Regions from separate parts of the Bradyrhizobium sp. LeoA1Lang genome, predicted to be linked through region 2. Evidence: predicted binding sites of a transcription regulator. Region 2 holds the regulator's gene; each other region holds the start of a gene.

Region 1 (6,232 bases), on a different contig from region 2:
GTAGCACGCCGCGCGACAATCCCGCCGACGCTCTCATCATTGGCGATCCCGTGGGTCGAGCATGATGCAGACGCATCGTCTTGCGGAACGAGCGGGACGAAAAGCTGCGGAGCGGCATGGAGGATTCCCTGAACGAAGAAAGCGGAGGCGATGTTGCGGAGCATCAGAGCGTTACGGAGTGACTGCGGTTGCGGTGCGCGGAGGCACCGTCACACTCTTCTGTCCTCATCGTGGGGAGGCACCGATGGATTCGGGTGACGCGGTGGTCCGGACCAATAGGCCTGACTTGCCGGACACGCGTTCCGGTCGCGTGTGGCCCTCGTCAATTCAAAGCCGAATCTCGATGAACTATTCATGTAATCCCCTCGGACCGTCCTATGACGTTCCGAGCGGGGTCGATGTGAATCGACTTCGGAGAATTTTTTTGATCTTTTTTCGGCGGTGAGCGGACCCGCCCGTCAGCCAACCAGCACAATGCCGGCCGGCAGGGTGCGGATGCGGGCTCCGAACACATCGCGCACCTGAACCACCACATCGTCGAGACGATCGAGCCTGAACCTCGCCGTCACCAATCCACGGCCGAGTTCCGCGTCCAGCAGCACGATCCGGCCCGGCCGATAGCGGTTGACTTCCGCGATGACGTCGGCCAGCGGCTCATTCCGAAACACCAGATAGCCGTCTTGCCAGGAGGTGACGGTCGCGGGATCGACCAGGTCCACGTTACTCATCATGCCGCCGCCGTAGGCAACCTGCTGCTTTTCCCGAAGAGTGGCGGCGTGATCGCGATGTTCGACGCGCACCGAGCCGGAGAGGCAGGTGACAACGATTTTCGCTGTGCTGCAGCGGATGTTGAACTTCGCGGCATCCGCGCTGGTCAAGCCATCGGCGGCGATCACCTGGACCGGCTTGATCGATGCCGCACCAATGATGGCCTCGCCAGACAACAACTCGAAGCGATCCGCACTGGTTGCCGTCGAGCGAAGCGCGATGCTGGTCTGTGTATTCATCTGGACCGAGATGCCGTCGGCCACCGTGATCTGCCGCTGCTCTCCGGTCGCTGTGCGATAATCCGCGGCCAGTTCAGATATTGACGGCCATAAGTCGAGCGGCGGCCGAAACATCGCGTAACATGCCGCAGCCGCCGTCGCCGTGGCAAAACCGCCGATCAGCGTTCTCCGGCCGATCACTCCCCGATGCATCTCCGCCGGCACGGGAAGGGAGACACTTCCGCTCCGGACCATCGTCTCGATCGCCGACGGCATGGCCCGCCAAAGGGTGTTGGCCTTGTCGAACGCCTCGACATGACGGGGGCTCTGCGCCAGCCAATGGCGCAGGGCGGCCCGATCCTCGGCGGTCACGTCCTCGTCGGTGACGCGTGTCAACCAGACGATGGCGTCTCGCTCCAGCGACTTGTTGTCCTTATTCCCGGGTGGGATATCGGTGGCCATGTCCATATCTCAACTCGCCGATATCAGATCCGGGCTATCTGGAGTGACCTGCGCAATCCCTAAGACGTTCCGGCAAGCGGCGATGTGAACATCGAAACTACACATTTTTGTCAATGTAATCCTTGCAGGCCTCCAGGGCCCGCTGCAATTCAAACTGGACCTGCCGGCGCGAAATCTTGTAGCGCTTGGCGATTTCCGCACGGGGAATTTGCTCGAAACGCGCGGCGATCAGAATCGCGCGCTGCCGCGGCGGCAACGCCAACAATGCCTCCGTCAATGCTGCAAGTTCAATCTTCGCCTCGGAAATCCCGTCCGGCCCTGGCCGTTGATCGGGGATATCATGAAGCACCGCATCGATAGGGACTTGATGCCCGCGGCGATATTCGGTTCTGCGATGATCGCTGGCGATATTGTAGGCCGCCTTGAACAGGTACGCCGCGGGGCTGGAGACCGATCCGGGATTGTCGGTCCGATTGAGGCGCAGATAGACCTCATGCAGCGCCTCGCTTGCCAATTCCGCAGAGCCGAGGCGGCGGGTCAGTCTGTCGCGGAGGTCGTAATACCGATCGACCAGCAATTGACGCAGGCTGGCCCAGGTCGTTTCAGACACGGCACGGCTCCGTCTGCGTACGCCTCGCTTGAACGATCACGGCGCCAACGCCGAAGCTTTCACCGATTTTCATGGATGTACCGCTGGCATTCGTCTTGATAGCTGCGCCGCGCGATAATCATGGTGACCGGCTGTGGCATATTCGCTGGCGGAGATTGCCCGATTGAAAGCCCCCAAAGAACTCCTCGAAGCGATCGGTCACGCACGTCGTCGCCGGTCGTATCGAGCAGTGCCGGATCCTCTATCAGACCGGTTGATCCGATCGAGAACTGCAGCGCCGCACGATAGCCTCCTGGCCGCGTCATGGCATTCTGACAGAGCGATCTGATGATCCTCTGTTGGGCCAGGCCAAGAAACGCATCATAATCAACGACCCGCTGAGGGCCGACGGCACGATCGGGCTCGACCGAGAGCGGTCGAATTGTAAAAGCGCCCTCGGAGGTCTGGCTCGCGACCAGATCCGTGCCGGCCAGCAACCGTTCGATCGCCCGTTGCGGTGTGAATTTTCCTGTCACGGGAGAAGAGTTACGGGACGCCGTGAGTGCACTCTTATAGAGAATCTGCAACCCTGTCGCCTGGATATAGGCTTCCAAAGCGACGTCGAGCGGCTGCGCTGGAATGTCAAATTCTATTTCTGGTTCAGCAATCTGTGACTGGGCTCGAGACAACATATTGCTGAAAGCGAACACTGTGACGGCGATGCCAAGAGCCAACAAAAGCCGTGCTGGATCACACAGAGACAAGTGACTGCTGCCAAATGATTCTGGACGCGCAGCACCCGGGATAGACGCCACCTCCGACGAGGATCGAGCGCGGCCGGGCTATGCGCTAATCACGAGGCAATCGCACCCCATAGAAGCGGGTCATATCCATTAAAGATGACAGTACGGTAACACCCAAGGCAAAGCGCCGTCCTTGAGTGTGCGTATTCCCGGCATTGGGGATTCCCTGTTGGCGGGATTTCGGATTCAAGCTTGATGCTGAAAAACAGTCCAGCCCCGACAATCCCCGCGTCATCGGCATCAAAAGGCGGCGCTTGCGGGCAGCACCTGGGATGGCCATTGCGCCGTCCCAGGGGCGCGGGTCGAGCGCTGCTGCGCGATCAGGGCGCGCGCCGCCTGCGCCAGGTCGGGCAGCACCTGGTCGGCCAGGCAATCGCAGGCGGCGAGGCCGATGCCGGCATGGCGCGTCGTGGTGCGGAACGGCGCGCCGGCGTCTTGCGGATCGGGGACCACAAGACCCGAGCGTCCGGCGGCCAGGTCGGCGGCGAAGCGGGCCTCGATCCGCAGCACCGGCGCACGGGCCTCCTCGCCAAGCCGGTCGTTGATGGGCAGATGCGCCAGCGTCAGCCGCGCATCCGCGATCAGCAGCCGCAGATGGCGCAGCATCTCCGCCCCCTGCGTCAGCACATCGTCAAACCGGATCATGCTGCCGAGCAACAGATCGGTTTCGAGTTCGAAATGGACGCGATGCCCATCGACCGTGGCCGGCACCACCTTGCGGATCTGCCAATAGGTCACCTCGCCGATCCGCGCGTCAGGGCCGTTGAGCTCCAGGCTGCAGCGGATCACCACACGGGTCAGGCCGTCGCCATCGCGCGCGAGCTGATCGCCGAACTGCAGCGAGACCCGGCACCCGGCCGGCAGTACATGCCGCCGCCAGGTCGCGAGCACGGCGCCGCGATAGCCGCAGATCCCGAGCAGCGCCTGAAGCTCGCCGGCGGTCAGCATCCAGTCCGGCGCCGGTTCGGCGATGGGCGGCACGGCGGCCATCGCGCGATTACCTCGCCGCCGGGGTCTGGCCGCCGAGCAGGCCCGACAGCGCGAGCTCGTTGATGACGGGCGGATTCTGCTTCAACAGTTCGGCGATGTAGGCACGCCGCAGCATCGCCGCGCGCTCGCTGCGCATCTGCTGGACGAGCACGTCGCGCACCTCCGGCAAGGTCCGGGTGTAGGAGGCCTTGGTGTCCGTGAGCTTGATGATGTGCCAGCCGTCGTCGAGCTTGATCGGCTCGGCGATCGCATTCTTGGCGAGCGCCATGACCTGGGTGCGGATTTCCGGCCGGATCTGGGTCTCCGCCAGCCAGCCGAGCTCGCCGCCGTTCTTCTCACCGTTCTTGGCTTCGCTGGTCTCGTTGGCGAGCGCGGCAAAGTCGGCGCCAGGCGCCTTCAGCTTGCGCTGCAGCTCCTCGACGGTCTTCTTTGCCTTGTCCTCGGCCGCCTTGTCGGCGTCCTTGGCCACCGCCACGAAGATCTGCGCGAGCTCGAATTGCCGCGGCATCAGGAACGAGGCGCGGTTGGCATCATAGACCTTCTGCAGGTCGTCCTCGCTCGGGAAGCTCGCCGGCGGGGTCGAGACCTGCTGCAGATAGAGTTCGGCGACCGCGCTCTCGCGCACCCGGTCGAGCTGCTCGGCGATGGCGGGCTGTTGGTCCCACTTCTTGGCCGCGACCTCCTGCAGCACCAGGCGGTTGGCGAGCATCAATCGCACCGCCTGGCTGAGCAGGCTCGGATCCTGCCCGAACGCGGCGCGCTCGCGCGGCCCGAGCGAGGCGACATAGGCCCGGATCTGGTCGGCCGAGATGTTGGTGGCGCCGACCCGGGCGATCACGTCATCACCGGACTTGGCCGGTGCCGCGCCCTGCGTCACGGCCGCCGCTGCGGGGGCCGCGGGCTTCGGCTTGGCGACGGCCTGGGCGGGCCGCTGCGGCGCCGGCGGCTGCGGTGTCTGGGCAATCGCGGCCAGCGGGAGGCCGGCGAGCGCCGTCGCCATGAGCGACACGCGCAGGGAGCGGATCGGGAGTGCGCCGCGGAGAGGAGAGCGTGTCATGGTACTGCCTTCTGGTCGAGGATCTTGTCGCCGCTATCCTGGATGTTGTTCTGGATTTCCACCCGACGCAGCCCCAGCATCGGCTCATGCGCGACGATCGTGTCCCCGATCGTGACGCTCTTGTACTGCTTCAGCAGCTCGCGGCCGGCCTTCAGCATCTGGTCGTTCTTGGCGACGCAGCCTTTGGTCGAGGCCTTGTAGGCGTTGGCCTCGCCCTCGAACTTGGCCCGCGCGGCGTCCTTGTCGCGCGCGACATTGGCCGCCTCTTCATAGGCCGACTTCCATTTCTCCAGCGTCTCGTCGCGCTCGGCAAGCCGCTTGTTGAACTCGTCGACGGCCTCGCGGTGCTGCTTCTCGGTCTGGCGGACCTGCGCCTTGGCGGCGTCGACCTGGGCTTTCGCCGCGGCCTTGTCCCGCTCGGCGTCCGCCAGCTTGGCCTGCAGCGCCGTGCGCTGGTCCTCCAATTGCCGGGTCTGCAGGGTGGCGCTGCGCAGGGCTTCGCGCAGCCGATCGGTCTCGGCATCGGCGTGGGCGAACTCGACGTGCGAACACACCGCGACGGCCGCCGTGAGGAAGGTGAGGATGCGTATCTTCATGATCAGAACTTTGCGTTGAGATCGACCAGCAGGACGTCGACGGCATAGGGCGAGCCGGCGATGTTGTTGGCGCTCAGCCAGCGCATCGACGCCCACACGTTCTCGCTGAGGCCGAAATTGCCGCCGAGGAAGTAGCCCTTGAGGTTGGTGCCGCCGAGCCCGAAATCAGAATCGGCGAAGGCATCGAGCGTCGCGTCCGACTCCAGGTATTTGTAGCCGACATGCACGTTCCAGTCGGCGAAGTGCTTGATCTCCCTGTTGCCGACCGTGACGCGCGCCATCCAGCCGATGTCGCCGCCGTTGAACGGGCCGAACGAGCCGTCCGCGGTGCCGGCGCGGTTATTGATGGCGTAGCCGGCGACGTTGGTCGGGAGCGCCGTAAGTCCGGTGCCGGCGACCGTCAGCGCGCGATTGAAGGCCGAATTCCAGACGAACTCGCCGTCGACTATGATATGGAACGGATGGAATTCGCCGAGGTCGAGCGAGGCGCTGGCGACCACCGGTTGGAATTTCTGCACCAGCCCAAAGTACTGAAACTGATTGATCGTTCCGAGGTTGTTCAAGTTGTCCGAGATGATGTTGCGCAACGCCGCATAAGTGTTGCCCTTCTGTGCGAAGAGTGGGCGCGTCAGGTCTGAGCTGCAATTGTCCGAGACGTTCAATACAGAACAAGGTGCCGAGGGCTGTCCCTGGACATTCTCGAAATCGTAATAGGCTACGCCGAAGCGGAACTCGGAGACCGGGTCGAA
Region 2 (6,232 bases):
TCCGGATGCCCCTTCGAGAAGTGATAGTGACGCACGACCTTGATCACGCCTTCCATCGCTTCCGCGCCGGAATTGCAGAAGAACACGAAGTCCGCAAAACTCTGCTCGCACAGCCGCGCGGCAAGCTTCTCGCCGTCCGGGCTCTTGAACAGGTTCGACATGTGCCAGAGCTTCGTCGCCTGCTCCTGCAGCGCCTTCACCAGATGCGGATGGGCATGGCCGAGCGCGTTCACCGCGACGCCGGAGGTGAAGTCGAGATAACGCTCGCCTTTGGTCGAGATCAGCCAACAGCCTTCGCCGCGTTCGAAGCCGAGATCGGCCCTGGCAAAAACGGGAAGCAGATGCGACGTGGCGCTGTCGGTCATGGCGATCACTGAAGGGTTTTAGACAAGCCTTTCAGATGAGCCCTGGCGGCGTGCAGCGATGCAGACACGCGGCTGGAGCTCATCCAGCGAAAACAAAACGTGCCGCCTTTGCAGGGCGGCACGTAAAGGCATTCTATGCGCGCGGCGGGCGCTGTCAATCGCCACGAAGCCGCCAGGCTGCGCTGCAAAGTACCGGGTAATCCGCGGGTTTCCAGTGTAGTGGAAAAGCCCGATTGCAATCCCTAAATGTCGGAACATGTGGACGCATAGGCGCGGACTCTTGCGCCAGAGTCACGCCATATTGTAGCGTCTGGCCTGTCGGGTACGACATCTCGTGCGGCAGTTTTGATCCCTAGAGTCCTTTGTGTGCGGCGTACACGTTCGGGTGCGGTTTTCGTGCCCGGCGAGCCTTAAGGGATTCTGCCCGCAGGGATTTTTGAGATTAGGCATCGCAGCGCTGTCCCAGGATCGGCCGGCGCAACGCGAAGGGAAAGATGCGATGACGGTATTGACCTGGTCCGACGAACGCGTCGAGCAATTGAAGAAGCTCTGGGAAGCCGGGCTCTCGGCCAGCCAGATCGCAGCGGAACTCGGCAACGTGACGCGCAATGCAGTGATCGGCAAGGTGCACCGGCTCGGCCTCTCGGGCCGCGCCAAGAGTCCTGCTGCAGCCGCGCCGCGGCAGCGCAAGGCGCGTCCCGCACAGCCGATGATGCGCGTAGCGCGGCCGGTCTCCCGCGGCAACACCGCACTCGCCCACGCCTTCGAGGTGGAGGTGGAAGCGGACCCTATCGCCTACGACAATGTGGTGCCGATGAGCCAGCGGCTGTCGCTGCTCGAATTGAACGAGGCCACCTGCCACTGGCCGGTCGGCGATCCCTCGAGCCCGGAATTCTTCTTCTGCGGCGGCAAGGCGCTTCCCGGCCTGCCCTATTGCGCGCACCACTCCCGCGTCGCCTACCAGCCGGCAGCGGACCGCCGCCGTCCGACGGTCAAGCCGTCACACGGCAAGTAAGCCGACGACAGATCGTAGCCCGGGTGAAGCGCAGCGTAACCCGGCAATGCTGTATCGGCAGGTCCAAATTTCCCCGGGTTACGCTTCGCTGCACCCGGGCTACGGATTGAGGTCGCCGAGTTACGACTGCTCGGCCTTCGCGAAGCGATCATCCAGCGCGTAGCCCGCGCCGCGGACGGTGCGGATCGGGTCCTGCTCGCGGCCGGGATTGAGCAATTTGCGCAGGCGGCCGATGTGGACGTCGACGGTGCGCTCGTCGATATAGATGTCGCGCCCCCAGACGCTGTCGAGCAACTGCTCGCGGCTGAACACGCGGCCGGGATGCTCCAGGAAGAACTCCAGCAGGCGATATTCGGTCGGGCCGAGATCGATCGGACGGCCCGAGCGCGCGACGCGACGCTTCTCGCGGTCGAGCTCGATGTCGCCATAGGTGAGCACGGTGGCGAGCCGCTCCGGACTTGCCCGACGCAACAGGCCCTTCACCCGCGCCAGCAGTTCAGGCACCGAGAACGGCTTGACGATGTAGTCGTCGGCGCCGGTCGCCAGTCCCCTCACGCGCTCGCTTTCCTCGCCGCGCGCGGTCAGCATGATGATCGGGAGCTGCTTGGTCTCCGGCCGCGCCCGTAGACGGCGGCACAGCTCGATGCCGGAGAGTCCCGGCAGCATCCAGTCGAGCACGACAAGGTCGGGAATGCGTTCCTTGAGCCTTGTGTCCGCATCATCTCCACGGGCGACCGTTTCGACATCATAGCCTTCTGCATCGAGATTGTAGCGCAACAGCGTCGTCAGCGCTTCTTCGTCTTCGACCACCAGAATGCGTGCGCTCATCGGCTTGGCTTCTCCTATAGCGGGATGACTCTCTGCCTGAATCGTCATCCCACTCTTCCTTTGATGTTTTGAGCAGGATCTTCTTCGGAAAACCGGCTTCGACTTTCCTGGATGTGCTCTAGTTGCCCGGAACGGTCGTGGCGAACGTCGTCATATCCCCCTTCGGCCGCTTGTCGGTCATCTGCTGACCCTCGATCATGTAGAACACCGTCTCCGCGATGTTGGTGGCGTGGTCGCCGATCCGCTCGATGTTCTTGGCGCAGAACATCAGGTGGATGCAGAACGAGATGTTGCGCGGATCTTCCATCATGTAGGTGAGGAGCTCCCGGAACAGCGAGGTGCAGATCGCGTCCACCTCCTCGTCGCTCTTCCAGACGTTCATCGCGGCCGGCAGATCGTGCGCGGCATAAGCGTCGAGCACGGACTTGACCTGCGACAGCACGAGGTCGGTCATGTGCTCCAAGCCGCGGATCAGCTTCAGCGGCTGGAAGTCGTTCTCCAGCGCGGCGACGCGCTTGCCCATGTTCTTGGCGAGGTCGCCGATCCGCTCGAGGTCGGTCGCCACCCGCATCGCGCCGACGATCTCGCGCAGGTCGACGGCCATCGGCTGGCGGCGGGCGATCGTCAGCACGGCGCGCTCTTCGATCACGCGCTGCAGGCTGTCGATCTCGATGTCGGAAGCGACGACACGCTTGCCGAGCGCAATGTCGCGGCGGATCAGCGCATCGACGGATTCGGTGATCATCCGTTCGACCAGCCCGCCCATCTCCGCGACCAGACGGGTCAGTTCCTGAAGATCGCTGTCGAACGCCTTGGCGGTATGTTCAGAAGCCATGATGTCCCTCCTCAACCGAACCGGCCGGTGATGTAGTCCTGGGTGCGACGATCGCTCGGCGAGGTGAAGATCTTGCTGGTGTCGTCGAACTCGATCAGTTCGCCCAGATACATGAACGCGGTCTTGTCGGAGACGCGCGCCGCCTGCTGCATGTTATGCGTGACGATCGCGATCGTGTAGTCCTCCGACAGCTCCTGGATCAGTTCCTCGACCTTGGCGGTCGAAATCGGATCGAGCGCCGAGCAGGGCTCGTCGAACAGGATCACTTCGGGCCGCACCGCAACCGTGCGAGCGATGCACAGACGCTGCTGCTGGCCGCCGGAGAGGCTCAGGCCGGAGGCATTGAGCTTGTCCTTGACCTCGTTCCACAGCGCGCCGCCGCGCAGCGCTTTCTCGACTCGGCCGTCCATTTCGGATTTCGAGATCTTCTCGTAAAGGCGGATGCCGAAGGCGATATTCTCATAGATCGTCATCGGGAACGGCGTCGGCTTCTGGAACACCATTCCGATCCGCGCCCGCAGCAGGTTGAGGTCGAGCTTGGGGTCGAGGATGTTGGTCTGGTCCAGCATCAGTTGGCCGGTGGCGCGCTGGCCGGGATAGAGGTCGTACATCCGGTTGAAGATCCGCAGCAGCGTTGACTTGCCGCAACCGGAAGGACCGATGAAGGCGGTGACGCGGTTGGTGCCGAGCGCCAGGTTGATGTTCTTCAGCGCGTGGTGCTCGCCGTAATAGAAGTTGAGGCTGCGTGCCGTCACCTTCGGCGGCGCTTCCGGCAGCGATTTCTGGGGAATGGCCGCGCTCGGGCTGGTCGTCGATACGGTCATATCGGTCATTTTGCGCTCCTTTCGGCGCCGAGGATGCGCGCGCCGATGTTGAGCGCGAGCACGGTCAAGGTGATGAGCAGGGCCCCGCTCCAGGCGAGCTCTTTCCAATAGGCGTAGGGGCTCTGCACGAAGTTGTTGATCGTCACCGGCAGGTTCGCCATCGTCTTGGTCAGGTTCAGGCTGAAGAACTGATTGGACAGCGCGGTGAACAATAGCGGCGCGGTCTCGCCGGCGACGCGGGCGGTCGCCAGCAGCACGCCCGTGATCAGGCCGGAGCGCGCCGCGCGGTAGGCGATCCGCTTGATCACCAGCGAGCGCGGAAGGCCAAGCGCGGAGGCCGCCTCCCGCAGCGGGTTGGGGACGAGCAGCAGCATGTCCTCGGTGGTGCGCAGCACGACGGGGATGACGATCACCGCCAGCGCCAGACAGCCGGCCAGCGCGGAGAAGCCGCCCATCGGCACGACGACCGCGCCATAGATGAACAGGCCGATGATGATCGACGGCGCGCTCAAGAGGATGTCGTTGATGAAGCGGATCACCGAAGTGAGCCGGTCATGCTTGCCGTATTCGGCCAGATAGGTGCCGGCAAACAGGCCGAGCGGCGCGCCGATGCCGACACCGATCACGGTCATGATCACCGAGCCGACGATCGCGTTCAGGAGACCGCCATCGGTGGAGCCGGGCGGCGGCGTGTTCTTGGTGAAGACATCGAGGCTGAGGCCGGCGAGGCCGTTGTAGAACAGCGTGAACAGGATCAGCGCCAGCCAAGTCACCCCAAACGCGGCAGCGGCGATGCAAAGCCCGCGGATGATGATGTCGTTGCGACGGCGGGACCTGTAAATCGGATTCATGGCTCAGTTCCCCGCCTTCTTTTCCAGACGCATCAGCATCAGTCGCGCACAGGCGAGAACAATGAACGTCAGCACGAACAGCAACAGGCCGAGCAGGATCAGGCCCGATTGGTGCAATCCGTCACTCTCGGCGAATTCGCTGGCGATCGCCGCCGAGATCGTCGTGCCCGGCGCGAAGATCGAGGAGGAGATGCGGAACGAGTTGCCGATGATGAAGGTCACGGCCATGGTCTCGCCGAGTGCGCGGCCGAGGGCCAGCATGATGCCGCCGATCACGCCGACGCGGGTATAGGGGATCACGACGTTGCGGACGACTTCCCAGGTGGTGCAGCCGACCCCGTAGGCCGCCTCCTTCAGGACCGGCGGCACTGTCTTGAACACGTCGACCGAGATCGCCGTGATGAAGGGCAGCACCATGATCGCCAGGATCAGCGCGGCGTTGAACAGGCTGAGATAGGACGGCGGGCCGCCGAACACCGCGCCCAGCAGCGGCACGCCGTCGAACAGGCGGATCATGAACGGCTGGAAGGTGTTGGCGAGGAACGGGCCGAGCACGAAGAAGCCCCACATGCCGTAGATGATCGAGGGGATGCCGGCCAGGAGCTCAATCGCGATGCCGATCGGGCGGCGCAGCCATTGCGGGCAAAGCTCGGTGAGGAAGATCGCAATGCCGATGCCGACGGGAATGGCGATCAGCATCGCGATGATAGAGGTGATGAGCGTGCCATAGATCGGCCCGAGCGCACCGAGCACCGGCGGATCGGCCGACGGCGCCCAGCGTTGCGTCGACAGGAAGGCGAAGCCGTATTCCTTCATCGCCGGCCAGGCGCCGGCAATCAGCGAAAGAATGATGCCGCCAAGGATCAGGAGCACCGAAATCGCGCAGGCCCGGGTGATCCAGTAGAAGGTGAGGTCACCGAGTTTGAAGGCGCTGAGGGCCTTGGCACGATCGTAAGGTCCGGAGGCTGCCATTACGTCGCTTTGAACGGCCATGTCTGCCACGCCAATCCCCTGTGTTGACTGATACAATAGAAGGGTCGCTTCTTGTCGAGCGATCTTGCCGACGAGTTTATCCGGCGCCGCTTCTGGGTCCGAGGACCAGACCCGGAACCCCTTGGGATTCCGGGATCACTTGCTAGACTCGCGCCCCGGAAGATGACGGGGCGCGAGGCTCTCGATGCGAGGCTCAGCTCTTGATGTCCGAGGCCCAGGTCTTTTCGATCAGCTTGACGACCGCTTCCGGCATCGGAATGTAGTCGAGCTCCTCGGCGGCCTTGCCGCCCTTCTCGAACGACCACTTGAAGAACTTGATGGCTTCGCCCGAAGCCGCCTTATCCGTCGGCTCCTTGTGCATCAGGATGAAGGTCGCCGCGGTGATCGGCCAGGACGCATCGCCCGGCTGGTCGGTCAGGATCACGTAGTAGCCCGGAGCCTTGGCCCAGTCCGCGTTGGAAGCAGCAGCCTGGAACGCAGCAATGGTCGGCTGCACGGTCTTGCCCGCCTTGTTGACCATC
Region 3 (6,232 bases), on a different contig from region 2:
GGGTTACGATTGAGCCACTCGACTTGACGAAGATCGAACCCGCCTTGGTGGACAGCTCACCCAGCGTCGTCTTGCCAACCCCGATCCAGCCGGAGAAATCGCCGAGCGGCGTACCAATCCATTTGCCGGGCGAACCTGCGATCCAGTTGACATCGGCCATGGGCCCGTCCCCGAACAAGCCGCTGACGCGCTTGTCGACGCTGACTGTCAGTCCGCGCAGCCACGAGTCACGATACAAAGGCGAATCGCGCAGTTCGTTGATACGAAATTCACCAGTGACGACGTTGCTCTCCATGGTGAGCAAGACGTCCTGCAGACCCGCAACGCTGAGATAGGCATCTTCGCCGATATACACGCGGCTGCCGTCGCGCTTCACCGGCTCCCCTGTGATGGGAACATCGCCCGACAGGGCCGATGTGCTGGCAACGATGCTGATTGTGCCGGCCGGCACGATGACGCTGGCCCGGGCCTCGATATCGATGAATTTCCCGCGCATCTCGATGCGACCGGGACTGTAACGTGTCGCCAGCGACGTCAGTTCGATGTCACTGGCATCAGTGAGGTCCGGCATCGCCGTGGTGACGCTGCCTGATCCCAGAACCAAGGTACCAGTCGACCAGTAGCGCAGCGGCGATCCAACAGGCATCGAGCTGCCGTAGGACATCATGCCTTCGCCCCAGGCGCGCAGCCGGATCGAGCCTTCGCGGTTGTTCAATGCAGTCGAGGCCTCGAGCGCGCCGTTCTGCACGATCTCGCGGGACATCAGAGTGATGTTGCCGTGGTCGGCCCGCACCATGCCATTATTGACGACGTTGTAACCGACCGAAGCGCGACGCGCCGCCATCTCCGGGAACACGACGTTCTTCAGGCCGAGCGTATAGTCGTTGTCGCTGCTCCAGTTTCCCTGATCGGTCACTGTCGCCATATGGTAGTAGTCGAACATCCAGCGCATCGGCGCCGAGACGGCGACGTCGAGACCACGAACGCCAAACTGATCGGTCGTGAGGTAGATCTGTTCGCCCGCCGCCATGATGACCTGGCCGTCAGGCGCCGAGATACGGCCGGAGTTGAGGACATGCGGCGCAAAGATCAGGGCCTTGCCGCCGCTCGCCATTGTCAGCTGCGCACCGGCCTCGATCCGCACATCGCCCGGAGCGTCGCCGATGATCGCGCCTGCGACCTGGCTGGGATCGTTGAGCCCGACAGATTGGTTCGGGTTTTGTTGTCCGAGATAGCCGAACTGCGGCTTTGCGATGCTGGCTCCGCTTCCTAACGAATCGTCGAAGACCATGAGCTGTCTGTTGATGCCGGCGCGGAACTGTTCATCCGACAGGCTCAACGACGAGGCGACGAAAGTGTTGACGTTGATCTGGCTCGATCCGCCGAAGATGATGCCGTTTTTGTTGATGACGTAGACTTGGCCCTCGGCCTTGATGGTGCCGAAGATGCGGCTCGGGGCGAGGTTCGGATCGGTGACGCGGTTAAGTGCGATCCAGTTCGACGCGTTCGCGCCGCCGGCGCTCTGATCGAAGTGGAGATTGGTCTCGCGGCCGACATTGAAGCTGGACCAGTTCAGGATTGCTTTTTGCTCGGTCTGCCTAACGGTCACCGTGGTGCGGCCTCCGCCCTGCGCCTGCGTCGGCAGATCGGCGCCGGTCCAGACGCCCGGGACGGCTCCGGCCCCCGGCGCCGTCACCAGTCCTCCGGGCGTCAGTCCGTTCGGGACCGCGCTTTGTGCCGCCAGCGCCGCCGCACGCGCGGCGGCCTGACTGTCGCGCAGTGCCTGCAATGAAGCCGCCGCGCGCGCCATCGACTCCACCGCCTGCTTGGCCGCGAGCGACGACTGCTGGGTGGCCAACTGCGCGGCCGCGGCAGCGGCTGCCGTAGCCGAACCCGAACCCGTGCTTGCGCTCCCCAGGCTGCGCGCCTCCGCCCCCGCAATGCTGCCGAGCAGCAGAGCAGCGGCACTGACCCCAACGAGCAAGTTGTTCTTGAGGGTAGCGCGGCGGAATCGGCAGGCGGCAGGCTGGACGGACATGGCTTGATCTCTCGGCAAAGACTTTGACGTGAAGCTGATTTCACGTGGATGACGTCACTCGAAGCGACGCTTTCCCTCTGCGTAGAGACATGCCGAAGCGCGGCACCGAAAAAAAAGTAAGAAATAATTTGAGGTCAGGAATTCCCGAGCGATCGACGGCGTTTAGCTCAGCAGGACGATGCCGCCCGGCAAGGATGTGACGGTCGCGCCAAACAGTTTCTCGACTTGCTCGAGGACCGCATCGACGTTGCGAACCCGGAAATTGGCGCTGAACAACCGCGCGCCGAGCGCAGAATTCACGACGATGATTTTTCCGGAACGATAACGATTGATTTCCGTGATGACTTCACGTAGCGGCTTGGAGTGGAAGATCAACAGATCGTCTTGCCAGGCGGTCACGATCGCTGCATCGACGAACGCGGGCTTCCCCAAGCCGGATCGATCATAGCTGATCTGCTCGCGGGCGCGCAACGACGCTATCGCCGCGCCGTACGAGACGTGAACGTTCCCCTCGACGCAGGTCACGCAAACCGCGTGCCCATCATTCCGTATGTTGAATTTCGCTTCAATTCCGCTGGTTTGGCCTTGACTGGACGTCACGACAAAGGCCGGCCCCGCACCGGATGGCGTCGCGACCAGCGCCTCGCCCGAGATCAACTCGATCCCCGCGGCCTCCTTCGCGACCTGGCGCAGCGCAATGCTGGTCTGGGTATTCATCTCGACGAAAGTCGTCTCGGCCACCACAATACGCCGCCGCTCGCCGGTGTGCGTCCGATAGTCGGCCGCCATTTCCGACCAGGATGGCCAGAGGCCGAGCGGCGGCTGCACGACGAGATACGCCGCGCTCGCGGCGATGGCGGCGGCCCCGCCGCCGAGCACAGCACGACGTGACATCGAGATAGAGGCGAACGTCCGCGCGGCTGGGCGATCCCCCTCAAATGCCTCCGGCCCCAAGGCCTCCCACATCCGGGTGGCCTTCATAAACGCGGTACGATGCGCCGGATCGCGCTCGATCCACATCTTGCCTTCCCGCAGGTCCGCAGGTCCTGCTTCCCCCGAGGTGAAACGGACCAGCCAATCGTGCGCTTCGCGCTCGATCCGGTCCAACTTTTCGGGTGGGCTATCGGTCATCCCTGTCATCAACACGCTTGTCGGCCCTCTGTCCATGCGATTGCTGAACGGGCTGAGGGCCGAATCTTTGCACGAGTTGCCGATCCAGACGAAGCGCGCAATGGGCTAACGCATGCTTCAACTCGATCTCAACCAGTCTTTGTGATATCTCCAACTGTGCTGCAATTGCGTGCAGGGGTTTTCCTTCGACGCGCGCTGCATGCAGGATAACGCGCCGTCGCGGGGTTAATTCCCTGATCGCATGTTGAAAGGCTTCGAGCTCGATCTTCGCTTCCAGACTTCGTTGGGGACCGGGCGTTTCATCGGCAATGTCGAAGGCGATCTTCGCGTCATCGAGCGAAACTGTGTATTTTTCCGAGTGCAGTTTCCTCAGCGCGATATTTTTGGCCATGCGCAGCAAGTAAGAGCGCGGCCGCTGCACCGGCGGCAGATCCGCGCCCCGGCAAAGCTCCATATACGTGTCCTGCAAGGCGTCACCGGCAAGCTCCACCGAATTCAATCGACGGGCCAACTTGGCTCGCAAATCATCATAGCAGAGTGTCAAAAAACGGCGCAATTCGGCGCGGCTGCTGTGGGTCATGCGGAATCGCGACCCTGGACCCTTGTCCCGTGAGCATCGTACGCGCCCGCTGTCTCGCGCACCGACATGCTAGCGCCCGGCCTTCTGGTCGACGGGTGATGCGCAGAGCCTCGCGTCGGCCGCTCCCCCCGGCAGCGCAACCATGGTGATCGGCTGCGGCATCTGCGCCGGTGGCGGTTCGGTCATGCGTGACTTGCCAAGCGTCGCCAACAGCATCCGGTGACTTGCCTGTTCGCCGGCCGATCCTTCGAGTTCTGCGCGCTGCACCAATCCCGACGAACCGATCCACAACTTGATCACCAGCCGATAACTCACGGGGCGCGTGCCGGGATACCGGCACAGAATGCGCAGGATGTCGTCTTGCACCACGGCGAAATAGCGTTGATATTGACCATCCTGGGCGATCCGTGCCGTAGCGAACGCATGCGCCGTATCGTCGCCGGGATGAATTAGCAAGTAGCTGTTTTCGCGCGCGCGCAGTGGGACGAGTTGCGTCCCTGCGAGCAAGTTTCTGAGAGCATCGTCACGCGCAAGGGCGCCGGTCACCGCAGAAGATCGCTGTCCGATCGCCGCTGCGCCGTCGTAATACACCTCGGTCCCGGTCGCCGCGCAGAACGCGTCTATGGCAGACGCCAGAGGTTGCGCGGGGATGTCGAAGGAAGTCGCTCCCGCCGGCGATGCGTGCGACAGAGCCGAAACCATCATCAAATGCGCGACAACAACGGCAAGATCGCGTGTGATCACACACTTCCACCAGCTGACGATGTTCATGAAATGCTGGTTCACCTTGGCAAACACGAGACTCACGGATGGCTGCGGATCGATCCGTTACGAATTGAACCAGACGCCGGTCAATCAGAAACTCCTCCCAACTTACGACGCTGCGCAAGACGGTATTGTGACACGCCTCGACTACGGACCTAGTGTCACCCAATGCTAAGGCCGTCGTTTACTCGAAAGGCGTCGTCTCATCCCGAACTAATGATCGATTTGGGTGTTTGATGCGCGGCGCAGTATCGAGCTTTACGGCGGTAAATTTGCACCGCCTGTGCGAGATGTAGTCTGGCGTGTAAATTCGCAGATCTGGTGGCGGGGGAGCGCTCCCGCGTTTCCCCACACCAACCGAGCCTGCGATATCTTATCCAATCTTCCGCCTGACGCTGTTCATGGGCGCGAGAGCGAGTCCAACTTCAAGGGCCGCTGGCCAAGCAGTTCCGCAGATCCTGGCACCGCGTCAGCTGCCACCGGCAGAAATCCAGCTGCGTGCCCGGCGAGCCACGCGGATTCACACGCATCAGACGGCTGCACGATTCCCCATGGATCGGAACGTTCGCGCAGTGCTGTTAACCACCTCGAGTTACGCCGCCACCGCGTGCTCGCGGTGCACAACGGTCGCCGGAGCGCCCGCGACCTCGCGGGTGACCTTGAAGTCGAATCCGATCCGCGCGAATGGCCTGTTGAGCTCCGCCTCCCGGATTTCGGTGGCTTCCGTTACGCGTACGACCGGTGGGATCAGGTCGTCGCGGGTGCCGAAAGCAAAATCGTCGTGCAGGTATTTGTCGCCGTAGATGTTGATCTGGGTGGTGAGCTGCCGATAGCCTGACGCGGTGATGAAGGAGTGGATGTGCGCCGGCCGCTGGCCATGGCGCCCCATCTTCGCGAGCAGCGTCTCGGTGTTGGAGCCGGGCGGGCAGCCATAGCCCGACGGCATGATCGAACAGAAGCGATAGCGGCCGTCGAGGTCGGTTTCGATCCGGCGGCGCAGATTGTAGGACGACTGGGGCGGACCGAAGAACGAATAGAAGCCGAACGAATTGGCGTGCCAGACATCGACAATCGCGCCGGAAATCGGCCTGCCCTCCGTGTCGAACACCTGGCCTTCCATGAACAGTATCTCGCCATCATCGGTGCCGTCGTCGAGCCGGGCTTCGCCCTTCGAGAGCGGCGCACCGGCGACATAGAGCGGACCTTCGATAGTGCGCGTCGTGCCGCCGGCAAGGACGGCGCGGTACTCGGCTTCGTCAAGCCTCAACCAGACGCCCTCCAGCCTTGAAGCAAGTGGCCGTCGAGTGAATTTCCACGTCAACCGGAATGGGAGAATTGCGTATTTCGACCGGCAAGAGGCGTTGAAGCCGGCTGAAGGAAACAAGGGGTGGGCTGCATCGCAGCTCACCCCTTCGCTTCATTGACTAGAACGTGAACCTCATACCTACAGTTGGGTTGTATTCAGACGTATTGAGATATGAGAACGCAAATCCTCCGCTGACCTGGGAGTACGCGACGCCGGCATAGATCCGGAAGTTCTTGGTCCAATCGTAATCTATTCGAAACGACACCACTTGCTCCGCGCCAGCGCAGTTGATGTAGGTGCTGCTAGAGCACGCCGTCCTCGAATACCCTGGCGCCACGATGCCCGGAATGCTGTTGACGCCCAATCCGTAGGACTTCTGATCGTAGCGATAGTATCCGACCGCGACCGACCA

The links. The regulator PhoB, encoded in region 2, activates phosphate uptake and scavenging genes when phosphate is short. The targets are predictions, from matches to a motif close to TGTCATNNANCTGTCAT.
Region 1: ACZYOF_RS08745 (STN domain-containing protein) is a predicted target of PhoB. The motif match lies at 2,937-2,953, and genes of this name have one in related genera.
Region 3: ACZYOF_RS18885 (STN domain-containing protein) is a predicted target of PhoB. The motif match lies at 4,637-4,653, and genes of this name have one in related genera.

What each region holds. Positions count from the first base shown of each region.
Region 1 is NZ_JBVAPG010000017.1:2,910-9,141, reverse strand. It holds gene ACZYOF_RS08760 (filamentous haemagglutinin family protein) at 1-40, opposite strand, end outside; gene ACZYOF_RS08755 (FecR family protein) at 459-1,448, opposite strand; gene ACZYOF_RS08750 (RNA polymerase sigma factor) at 1,546-2,025, opposite strand; gene ACZYOF_RS08745 (STN domain-containing protein) at 2,118-2,771, opposite strand; gene ACZYOF_RS08740 (hypothetical protein) at 3,081-3,830, opposite strand; gene ACZYOF_RS08735 (peptidylprolyl isomerase) at 3,838-4,887, opposite strand; gene ACZYOF_RS08730 (hypothetical protein) at 4,884-5,483, opposite strand; gene ACZYOF_RS08725 (putative porin) at 5,486-6,232, opposite strand, start outside.
Region 2 is NZ_JBVAPG010000011.1:1,935-8,166, forward strand. It holds gene ACZYOF_RS06235 (acetylornithine transaminase) at 1-365, opposite strand, end outside; gene ACZYOF_RS06240 (GcrA family cell cycle regulator) at 865-1,380, shown strand; gene phoB (phosphate regulon transcriptional regulator PhoB) at 1,501-2,208, opposite strand; gene phoU (phosphate signaling complex protein PhoU) at 2,327-3,043, opposite strand; gene pstB (phosphate ABC transporter ATP-binding protein PstB) at 3,055-3,867, opposite strand; gene pstA (phosphate ABC transporter permease PstA) at 3,873-4,718, opposite strand; gene pstC (phosphate ABC transporter permease subunit PstC) at 4,722-5,711, opposite strand; gene pstS (phosphate ABC transporter substrate-binding protein PstS) at 5,905-6,232, opposite strand, start outside.
Region 3 is NZ_JBVAPG010000051.1:17,707-23,938, reverse strand. It holds gene ACZYOF_RS18900 (filamentous haemagglutinin family protein) at 1-2,038, opposite strand, end outside; gene ACZYOF_RS18895 (FecR family protein) at 2,201-3,169, opposite strand; gene ACZYOF_RS18890 (RNA polymerase sigma factor) at 3,159-3,749, opposite strand; gene ACZYOF_RS18885 (STN domain-containing protein) at 3,819-4,556, opposite strand; gene ACZYOF_RS18880 (dioxygenase family protein) at 5,107-5,781, opposite strand; gene ACZYOF_RS18875 (porin) at 5,939-6,232, opposite strand, start outside.